One region of the Exiguobacterium sp. s5 genome, then DNA from elsewhere that is predicted to be linked to it. Evidence: riboswitches for the same ligand, from Rfam matches in the RefSeq annotation. Region 1 holds a riboswitch; the other holds the start of a gene.
What was found. Region 1 has a riboswitch for FMN ahead of KNP60_RS09045 (ECF transporter S component). Riboswitches for the same ligand answer to the same signal wherever they lie in the genome.

Region 2: another riboswitch for FMN. It lies ahead of ribD (bifunctional diaminohydroxyphosphoribosylaminopyrimidine deaminase/5-amino-6-(5-phosphoribosylamino)uracil reductase RibD); the one in region 1 lies ahead of KNP60_RS09045 (ECF transporter S component).

The regions. Positions count from the first base shown of each region.
Region 1 covers NZ_JACSLK010000003.1:342,982-347,193, forward strand. The annotation lists gene KNP60_RS09030 (NAD-dependent epimerase/dehydratase family protein) at 32-886, opposite strand; gene KNP60_RS09035 (hypothetical protein) at 1,014-1,256, shown strand; gene KNP60_RS09040 (HesB/IscA family protein) at 1,298-1,654, opposite strand; FMN riboswitch at 1,752-1,893, shown strand; gene KNP60_RS09045 (ECF transporter S component) at 2,053-2,640, shown strand; gene KNP60_RS09050 (nucleotidyltransferase family protein) at 2,770-3,294, shown strand; gene KNP60_RS09055 (NupC/NupG family nucleoside CNT transporter) at 3,407-4,212, opposite strand, start outside.
Region 2 covers NZ_JACSLK010000001.1:559,614-563,825, forward strand. The annotation lists gene KNP60_RS02925 (homing endonuclease associated repeat-containing protein) at 199-840, opposite strand; gene KNP60_RS02930 (undecaprenyl-diphosphate phosphatase) at 1,293-2,105, shown strand; FMN riboswitch at 2,199-2,341, shown strand; gene ribD (bifunctional diaminohydroxyphosphoribosylaminopyrimidine deaminase/5-amino-6-(5-phosphoribosylamino)uracil reductase RibD) at 2,494-3,573, shown strand; gene ribE (riboflavin synthase) at 3,554-4,195, shown strand; gene ribB (3,4-dihydroxy-2-butanone-4-phosphate synthase) at 4,195-4,212, shown strand, end outside.

The DNA of each region.
Region 1 (4,212 bases):
TGGCCCCCATCTTCATGATGAGGGCCATTTTTCATTTGCGGATTGTTTGCACAATGACCCGGTCGAGCCAGTCGTCGAGTTGGGTGAAGACGAAACCGGCCTTTTTCGCCTCGGCGATCGACATATAATAGTCGACGTCCGTATCGTACGGCGACGACTCGCCATCTTTGATGATCTGAACCGGTTTATTTAAGTGATGGCCGATCCGTTCCATGAGTGCCCCGAGCGAGATGACCCCTTCACTCGCCGCGTTGAACGGTCCGGTCACGTTCGCCCGACCGACCCATTCTAGAAAGGCGGCCGCCTCAAAGCTTGAGATGAACCCCATCTTCGCTTCCGGATGATGGAGCACGATTGGCTCTTCCCGTCGGACGGCGTCGATATAAAACTTGAGACGGTCTGTATAGTCGTCGGGTCCGAGCACGATCGGCAAGCGGACCGTCGCGACCGGGAACGAGGCGCGATGGAAGAAATACGACTCAGCCTCTCGCTTCCCTTGCCCGTAATCATGTTCGGATTCGAGATGATAGTCATGATGGAGCGGATTGAAATCACTTTCTTTCAACTCGGCGCCTGGCGCATAAACCGACATCGTCGACGTGAGCACATATTTACCGACCTGATCCATGAAAGCGTCCGAGGCGATTTTTGCCTGGTACGGGTTAAAGCAAATATTGTCATAGACGAGGTCGTAATGGTCGCGTGACAAATCTTTCATCGTCGCCACCGACTGCCGGTCCCCTTTGATCGACCGGATGCCCTCCGCCTCGGGTACTTGGAGTTGTCCACGCGTCACAATCGTTACATCGTCACCGGCCTCCGCCAACCGAAGTGCCAAGCGCTTTCCAAAATAGCGTGACCCACCGAATATCAATACTTTTCTCATCTTCCCTGCCCCTCCTACATGAAATGACATCTCTTTTCATTTTCCCTTGCATCCTCTCGACTAATCTTCCACATCCTTGAATATTTTTGTTATTCTTATATATATAGAGAAGAAAGAGGCGAGACGCATGCATCAAATCACATTAGAAAAAGGATGGTCGTGTGAATTACCGACACAATATGCCATCTATCAAAGCTTATCGGACTTCAGCCGTTACTCGGTTCTTGACCAAGAGGAAGAGAGCGTCTGTTCGTTCCGCATCACGAACGACACGTGTAAAATCACAGCGTTTCGTCCTTGGCAACATCAAATCGAGCTAGACGCGGCTTCGAAACTCATTCGATTAATTCTGATTGAAGAGACAGACTGAATACAAAAAAGGCCAATCATGAGGCATGATTGGCCTTTCGTTTAGCAATCCCCAGGTGTCCCGGCGTTCGATGCCGTCCGGAAACTTGAGCCGCAACCGCACGTGGCGATGGCGTTCGGGTTTTTAATCGTGAAGCCGCCTCCGAGCATCGACTGCTTATAGTCAATCTCGAGACCGACGACGACCCCGTGATCGGCTTCCGCGACGATGACACGGACACCGTAGTGGTCAAACTGAACGTCCTTGTCTGTCTTATCCTCATCAAACCCCATCCCGTAAGACAGGCCGGTACACCCGCCCCCTTGCACTTTGATCCGCAAGTACTGGTCGTCGGGGCGTTCGGTCTGTTTCATCATATCGATGACTTGTAATGCGGCTGATTCTGTCAAATGAATCATCTGAACTCCTCCTTCGTTATCTTAACTTCAAGTCAACTGACTTGAGATTTTGTGAAATATCTTGTATAACTAAACTGTAACAAAAAAAATTAAATCGTTCCATCTTCGGGGCAGGGTGAAATTCCCGACCGGCGGTATTGAAGACAAGTTCTTCTCAGCCCGTGAGCGAGCAAGGCGTTGCTTGCTGATTTCGTGAGATTCGAAAGCCGACAGTAAAGTCTGGATGGGAGAAGATGGCGGCATCCGACCGATATCCGGATGTTTTCTTCGGCGTGGTCTAAACACCGATGAGAACATCTATTTCGTATGCGCGTAAACTCTCCCGATTGTTTGATACAATCGGGTTTTTCTATGCGACGGGTGCCATTCATCAAGGAGCGACAAAAGGAGAGATTTTGATGAAAACAACGCGCAACAAACGATTGACAACACTGGTGACGCTATCGATGCTCGGGGCCATTTCTTTTGTCCTCATGCTCTTTAACTTCCCGCTGCCTTTCCTACCACCGTTCTTAAAAGTGGATTTCAGTGACATTCCCGCGCTCGTCGCCGGAATCGTGTTCTCCCCACTCGCAGGCGTCGTGGTCGTCGCTCTAAAAAACGTCCTCTACTATGTCTTTAACGGTGGCGGCGTTCCGGTCGGTGAAGTCGCAAACTTCTTTGCAGGTGTCGCCTTCATGTATCCGGTCGCATGGTTCTACCATAAACGTAAAACGAATAAAGCGCTCGCTTCAGGCCTCGTGGCCGGCACAATCACGATGGCACTCAGCTTGGCGATCTTGAACTATTTGCTCATCTTACCAGCCTACGCGTTCTTCTTCGGCATGACCGAGATGGCACAACCGGCTGTCAAAACGGACCTCGTCCTATACGGTATCTTGCCGTTCAACTTCATTAAGGCCTTGTTGATCAGCGCCTTGTTCGTCCCACTCTTCCTCAAATTGAAGCCGTGGATCGAACGCCAGCGCATGCAACTTCAAGCGTAACTGACAAGCACCTAGACACCGGTCTAGGTGCTTTTTGTATAGGTACGCTATGCTAATGAGAGAATAGGAGGAGATGGATTGAACACGACTGAAGATGTGACCCGTTTTTTAGAGACTGATGTGGAACTGATGCGTCTGTTGACAATCGTCGCTTCGCTCGGTTTACCCGATTGGTGGATTTGTGCCGGATACGTGCGGGCAAAAATATGGGATGACGCGCACGGCTACGAAGTATCGACGCCAACCGAGGACGTCGATGTCATCTACTTTGACCGATCTCACATCGACGAGGCGATTGAAAAACAGTATGAGGCACAACTGCACGACCTGTTACCGAACGTCCCTTGGTCGGTCAAAAACCAGGCCCGCATGCACCTGGTCAATCAATTGCCACCGTATCAATCTGCGGTCGACGCCTTGGCCCATTTCCCTGAGACGGTCACGGCCATCGGTGTCAGTCTTGATGCGGGCGGACGCTTGAAGCTGGCCGCCCCTTACGGTATCGACGACATAGTCGAACTAAAGTTACGACCGACTCCGGCCTTTGCGAACGACGCTTCACACCATCATGTTTATCGAGCCCGGATCAATAAAAAGAATTGGCAAGCCACTTGGCCGAGACTCCAAGAAGTGGATATACCTCGTCAGGGATGATAAACACTAGTGAAACCGACCGCCTTACGGTCGGTTTTTGCTGTTCATTCATAAACGTCGCAACGAAAAAGAGTGACCACCGAAGTGATCACTCTGAGTATACCGTGTTTGATTAGAGAAGAAGACCAGCGAGTGTCGCTGACATCAAGTTGGCAAGCGTACCTGCGAGAATCGCGAGGACACCCATGCGCGCGATGTCGTTCCGACGGTTCGGCGCCATTCCACCAAGACCACCGAGAAGGATGGCGAGTGATGAGATGTTGGCGAATCCACAGAGTGCGAACGCGATCATAGCTTCCGTACGTGCCGAGAGGTCACCAGAACCGATGATTGGTGCGAATTCAGAGAAAGCGACGAATTCGTTCAACACGAGTTTTTGTCCGAGGAAGCTACCGAATTGAACAGCATCTGCCCATGGCACACCGATCACGAATGCGAGCGGTGCGAACACATAACCAAGAATCAATTGAAGCGTGAGACCGTCGAAACCGAACAAGCCACCGATTCCACCGAGAATCAAGTTAACGAGCGCGATCAATGAAACGAAGGCGAGAAGCATCGCACCGACGTTCAAAGCAAGGAAGAGACCGTCAGAGGCACCGCGAGCGGCTGCATCGACGAAGTTCGCTGCCTTGTTCTCTTCATCTTCAGCGATTTCGATATCGTCATCCGGTACGTCTGTTTCCGGGACGATGATTTTCGCGAACATGAGACCAGCAGGAGCAGCCATGAAGCTCGCTGCGAGCAAGTACTCGAGCGGTACACCAAGAGCAGCGTATCCAGCAAGAACTGAACCGGCAACCGAGGCGAGACCACCGACCATGACAGCGAAGAGTTCCGATTGTGTCATCGTTGGAAGGTAAGGTTTGATGACGAGCGGCGCTTCCGTCTGACCGACGAAGATGTTCGCTGTCGCTG
Region 2 (4,212 bases), on a different contig from region 1:
AGGCCGGCGCCCGAACTCCTAGGGGAGAGCGATGCAAGGATGACCCCGTAAAGCGCGGCACGCGCTGCGGAGGCATCCGCAGCGCCCCAGGAATGGAGGGTGCCGGCTGAGGTGGCGATCCTCTATGATCAAGCAATCAATTGTTAACGCAATAAAGGAGGACACCGGATACCCGGCGTCCTCCTTATGAATGAAAGATTATAATTTCTGATTGAAGATTTCTGACTCGACCGCGTGAATCGCAGCCGACCACGAGCCGTAACGATGAAGGATGGCTTTCGTGGATGGTTTGTTGTTTCGTTTTGCCCATTCGCGATACGCCTCGAAGGAAAGAGAGAAGCCCATCTCGTGAATCGCTTCACGGAGTGCGTTCGAGAGCTCGGATTTGGAATAGGTCACACTCGCTTCAAGTCCGGCTTCGGCACAGGCGTCATGCCACGAGCCGAACGTCTTGACGATATGGTAATGGCTTGGTGCTTTCGGATGAAGCTTGCGCCATTCCTGATATTTTTTGAGCGTGATGATCGATCCCATGTCGCGCGAGTAGAGGGCGAGCGTCTCGATGATATCTTCGCGCGTGTACTTCGGCATTTTATCTGGGAGGTCGACGGTCGCCTCTCCATGCCATTCGTAGCCGGCGATGGCGAGCGCCTCTGCCCATGACCCGAACTGTCGGATAATCGACTCGGGAGATGGCCAGCTTTGTTCCATCGCGAAGCGACGATATACAGAGCGACGGGGACGTTCCTTCAACAAGTCGCCGAGTAGACGGATACAGTGAATCATCCTCTGCTGTTCGGTGGACAAGTGGTGGGATTTAGTGGATAGCGTTTGACTCAATGATGGTTCCTCCTTCCATGGACTCATATCTGAACCGACAAAGATGACGAAGTTGCTTCTACAATCATACTATCGGCCAGTTTTTACAATTTATAAGTGCATTCTTCAAGTTTTTTTAAACCGATTTTATGAACTGGTAGGTCTAAAGACCTGTTTATACTTTGAAAAAATGGTAACAGTTCTATTACAAATTTAATATTAAATGGGTTCAATTGTAAACAAAAAGTTTTATGATGGCGTAAATGTCATATTCTGTACGAAAAAGTACCCAACTGGCCAATGGGGTCATCACCGTTGCACCAGTTGAGTACTCTTCTATAATAAATTTAATTTTCAGACTAATCAATGAAAGTTTTGAAAATAACGAATTTTTTTTGAAAGGCTGGTCAGTGAAACAGACGGTCTGCTAAAATAATGGAATTGATGTAAAAAAGAAAAGAGGATATTACGATATGACAATATGGTTGTTCTACTTACTGCTCGGTTTGATTCAAGGCTTCACGGAGCCGATCCCGATTTCGTCAAGCGGTCACTTGGTCATCTTCCAAGAGCTGTTCGATATCGAACTGCCGGGACTCTCGTTCGAGATATTCGTGAACTTCGCCTCGCTGCTCGCCGTCTTGACGATTTATCGGAAAGACGTCGTCCGTCTCGTCGTCAGTCTGTGGACGTTCTTATTTAAGAAAGATCGTAGCGACGAAACGATGATTGATGTTAAGTTCATCGGGCTCTTGCTTGTCGCGACCGTCCCGGCTGGTTTGCTCGGTGTCTTGTTCGGTGATTGGATCGGGGAGACGCTCGGTGGAGTCGCCACGGTCGGTTACACGCTCATCTTGACCGGGCTTGCGCTCTGGTTCATCCGCAACATGCGTGGAAACAAAGGGGACGGCGGCATCACGCTCCGCGACGCGATTTTGATTGGACTTGCTCAAGCGGTCGCACTCATTCCAGGGATCAGCCGCTCCGGCGCCACAATCGTCATGGCGATGCTCCTCGGCATCAAGCAAGAGTCGGCCCTCCGCTTCTCGTTCTTCTTATTCATCCCGGTCAGTCTCGGGACGATGATTTTAGATGGACCGGCGCTGTTCACGAATCCGGAAACGCGTGAACTGTTCGGACCGCTCATCTTGGCGTTCATCGCCTCGTATGCGCTCACGGCCATCTCGCTCAAATGGTTCCAACACATCATGGCAAAAGGCGAACTCAAATATTTCTCGTTCTATTGCTGGATCGTCGGTCTCCTCGTCGTCCTATTCTTGGCATGATTCTGAAGGCGCTGCTCACTCGAGCGGCGCCTTTTTGCGCATTTCGTTTTGCCATCGATTTATTTTTGCGCTAAAGTGGAATCGTACAAACAAATATTCCTTCGGGGTCGGGTGAAAGTCCCAACCGGCGGTGATAGGCGCGAGCCTTAAGTCCGTGACCCGGGCGCACGTGTGCGAACGGTGGATCTAGTGCGATTCTAGAGCCGACAGTATAGTCTGGATGGGAGAAGGAAACAGAACAGGTCCACGTGACCTGTAGTTCGTCGTACGTTTTTCTGTAAAGAAAACGCTTATTTGGCTTGCCCAAATGACGACCGACACCTCCCACCGAGACCTTGAGGATCATTCCTTGAGGTCTTTTTGTTTGTGCGAAACAAGGAGGGAGATTATGAATCAGTACATGCAACAAGCCATCCAATTGGCCAAGTCCGCCTCATCGACCGGCATCAACCCGCGCGTCGGCGCCGTCGTCGTCAAAGACGGCCGGGTCGTCGGGTTCGGCGCTCATCTGAAAGCCGGGGAAGCGCATGCCGAGGTGCATGCCATCCGCATGGCCGGCGCTGCCGCCTACGGTGCGACGATGTACGTCACGCTCGAACCGTGCTCGCATCACGGCAAGACGCCGCCGTGTGCCGACCTGCTCGTCGAGTCCGGCATCAAGCGTGCCGTCATCGCGATGGAAGACCCGAATCCGCTCGTCTCAGGGCGCGGCATCGCCCGGTTGAAAGCGGCCGGGATTGACGTCGAGGTCGGGCTGCTCGAGCGTGAGGCGCGGGCGCTCAATACGGCGTTCTTACGTTCACTCGAGACGAAGCGGCCTTACGTCATCTTGAAGACGGCGACGAGCCTCGACGGCAAAGTCGCGCTCGATCACGGTGACAGCAAGTGGGTGACGGGGACGGCAGCGAGACGGGACGTCCATGAACTGCGGGCGACGGTCGACGCCGTTTTGACCGGTGTCGGCACCGTCCTCGCCGACGATCCGGCACTCACCGTCCGGCTCGACCGTGAGACGACACAACCGCTCCGAATCGTGCTCGACCGTGAGTTGCGTACGCCGCTCTCGAGTCAGCTCGTCCGGACGGCGAACGATGTGCCGGTATTGCTCTACACGACGTCCGACGATCGAGTGAAGCGGGACGCGTTCACACAACGCGGCGTTGAGCTCGCCGACTACACATCGCTCGAAGCTGTCCTGCAAGACGTCTACGCACGCGGCGTCGGTCGTATGCTCGTCGAAGCGGGACCGACACTCGTCACTTCACTCTTGGACGGACAGTTCGTCGACGAGTGGGTCATGTATCAGTCGCCACGCGTGTTCGGCGGCAAGGGCGGTTTCTACCGCTCGCATCATGACGGGCCGCTCGATACGGTCGAACGGTATGAGGTTCAATCGGTCGAGACGGTCGGCACCGACATTAAACTGATCATGCGAAAGGGGGAGTCCGATGTTCACGGGAATCGTTGAAGAGATTGGTAGTGTCAAGGCAGTGAAACGGAACGGGTCATCCCTGCGGCTCACGCTCGCCGGACAGGTCGTCCTCGAGGACGTGAAGCTCGGTGACAGCATCTCCGTCAACGGCATCTGTCTCACGGTGACGACGTTCGATCGCGACAGTTTCTCGGTCGACGTCATGCCGGAGACGCTCAAAGCGTCGAGTCTTGATGGGGTCCGCCCCGGCACGAACGTCAACTTGGAGCGGGCTATGCCCGCGAACGGACGCTTCGGCGGCCATTTCGTCTCGGGTCACGTCGATGGGGTCGGGCGCATCGTGAAAAAACGGTCGCTCGCGAACGCCGTCTATGTCGACATCAGTTGCGAGCCGTCGCTCCTCCGCTATATCGTCCCAAAAGGTTCGATTTCGGTCGACGGGACGAGCTTGACGGTGTTTGATGTCACCGAACGCGGGTTCACGTTGTCACTCATCCCACATACGTACAGTGAGACGGTGCTCGGGATGAAACAGGCAGGAGACGCGGTCAATTTGGAATGTGACATGTTGGCTAAATATATGGAAAAACTCGTAAATCAAAAACCGATGACGCTTGAATCATTGGCGTCGCAAGGGTATGGAAAGGCGGGATGGTAATGTTCCACACGATTGAA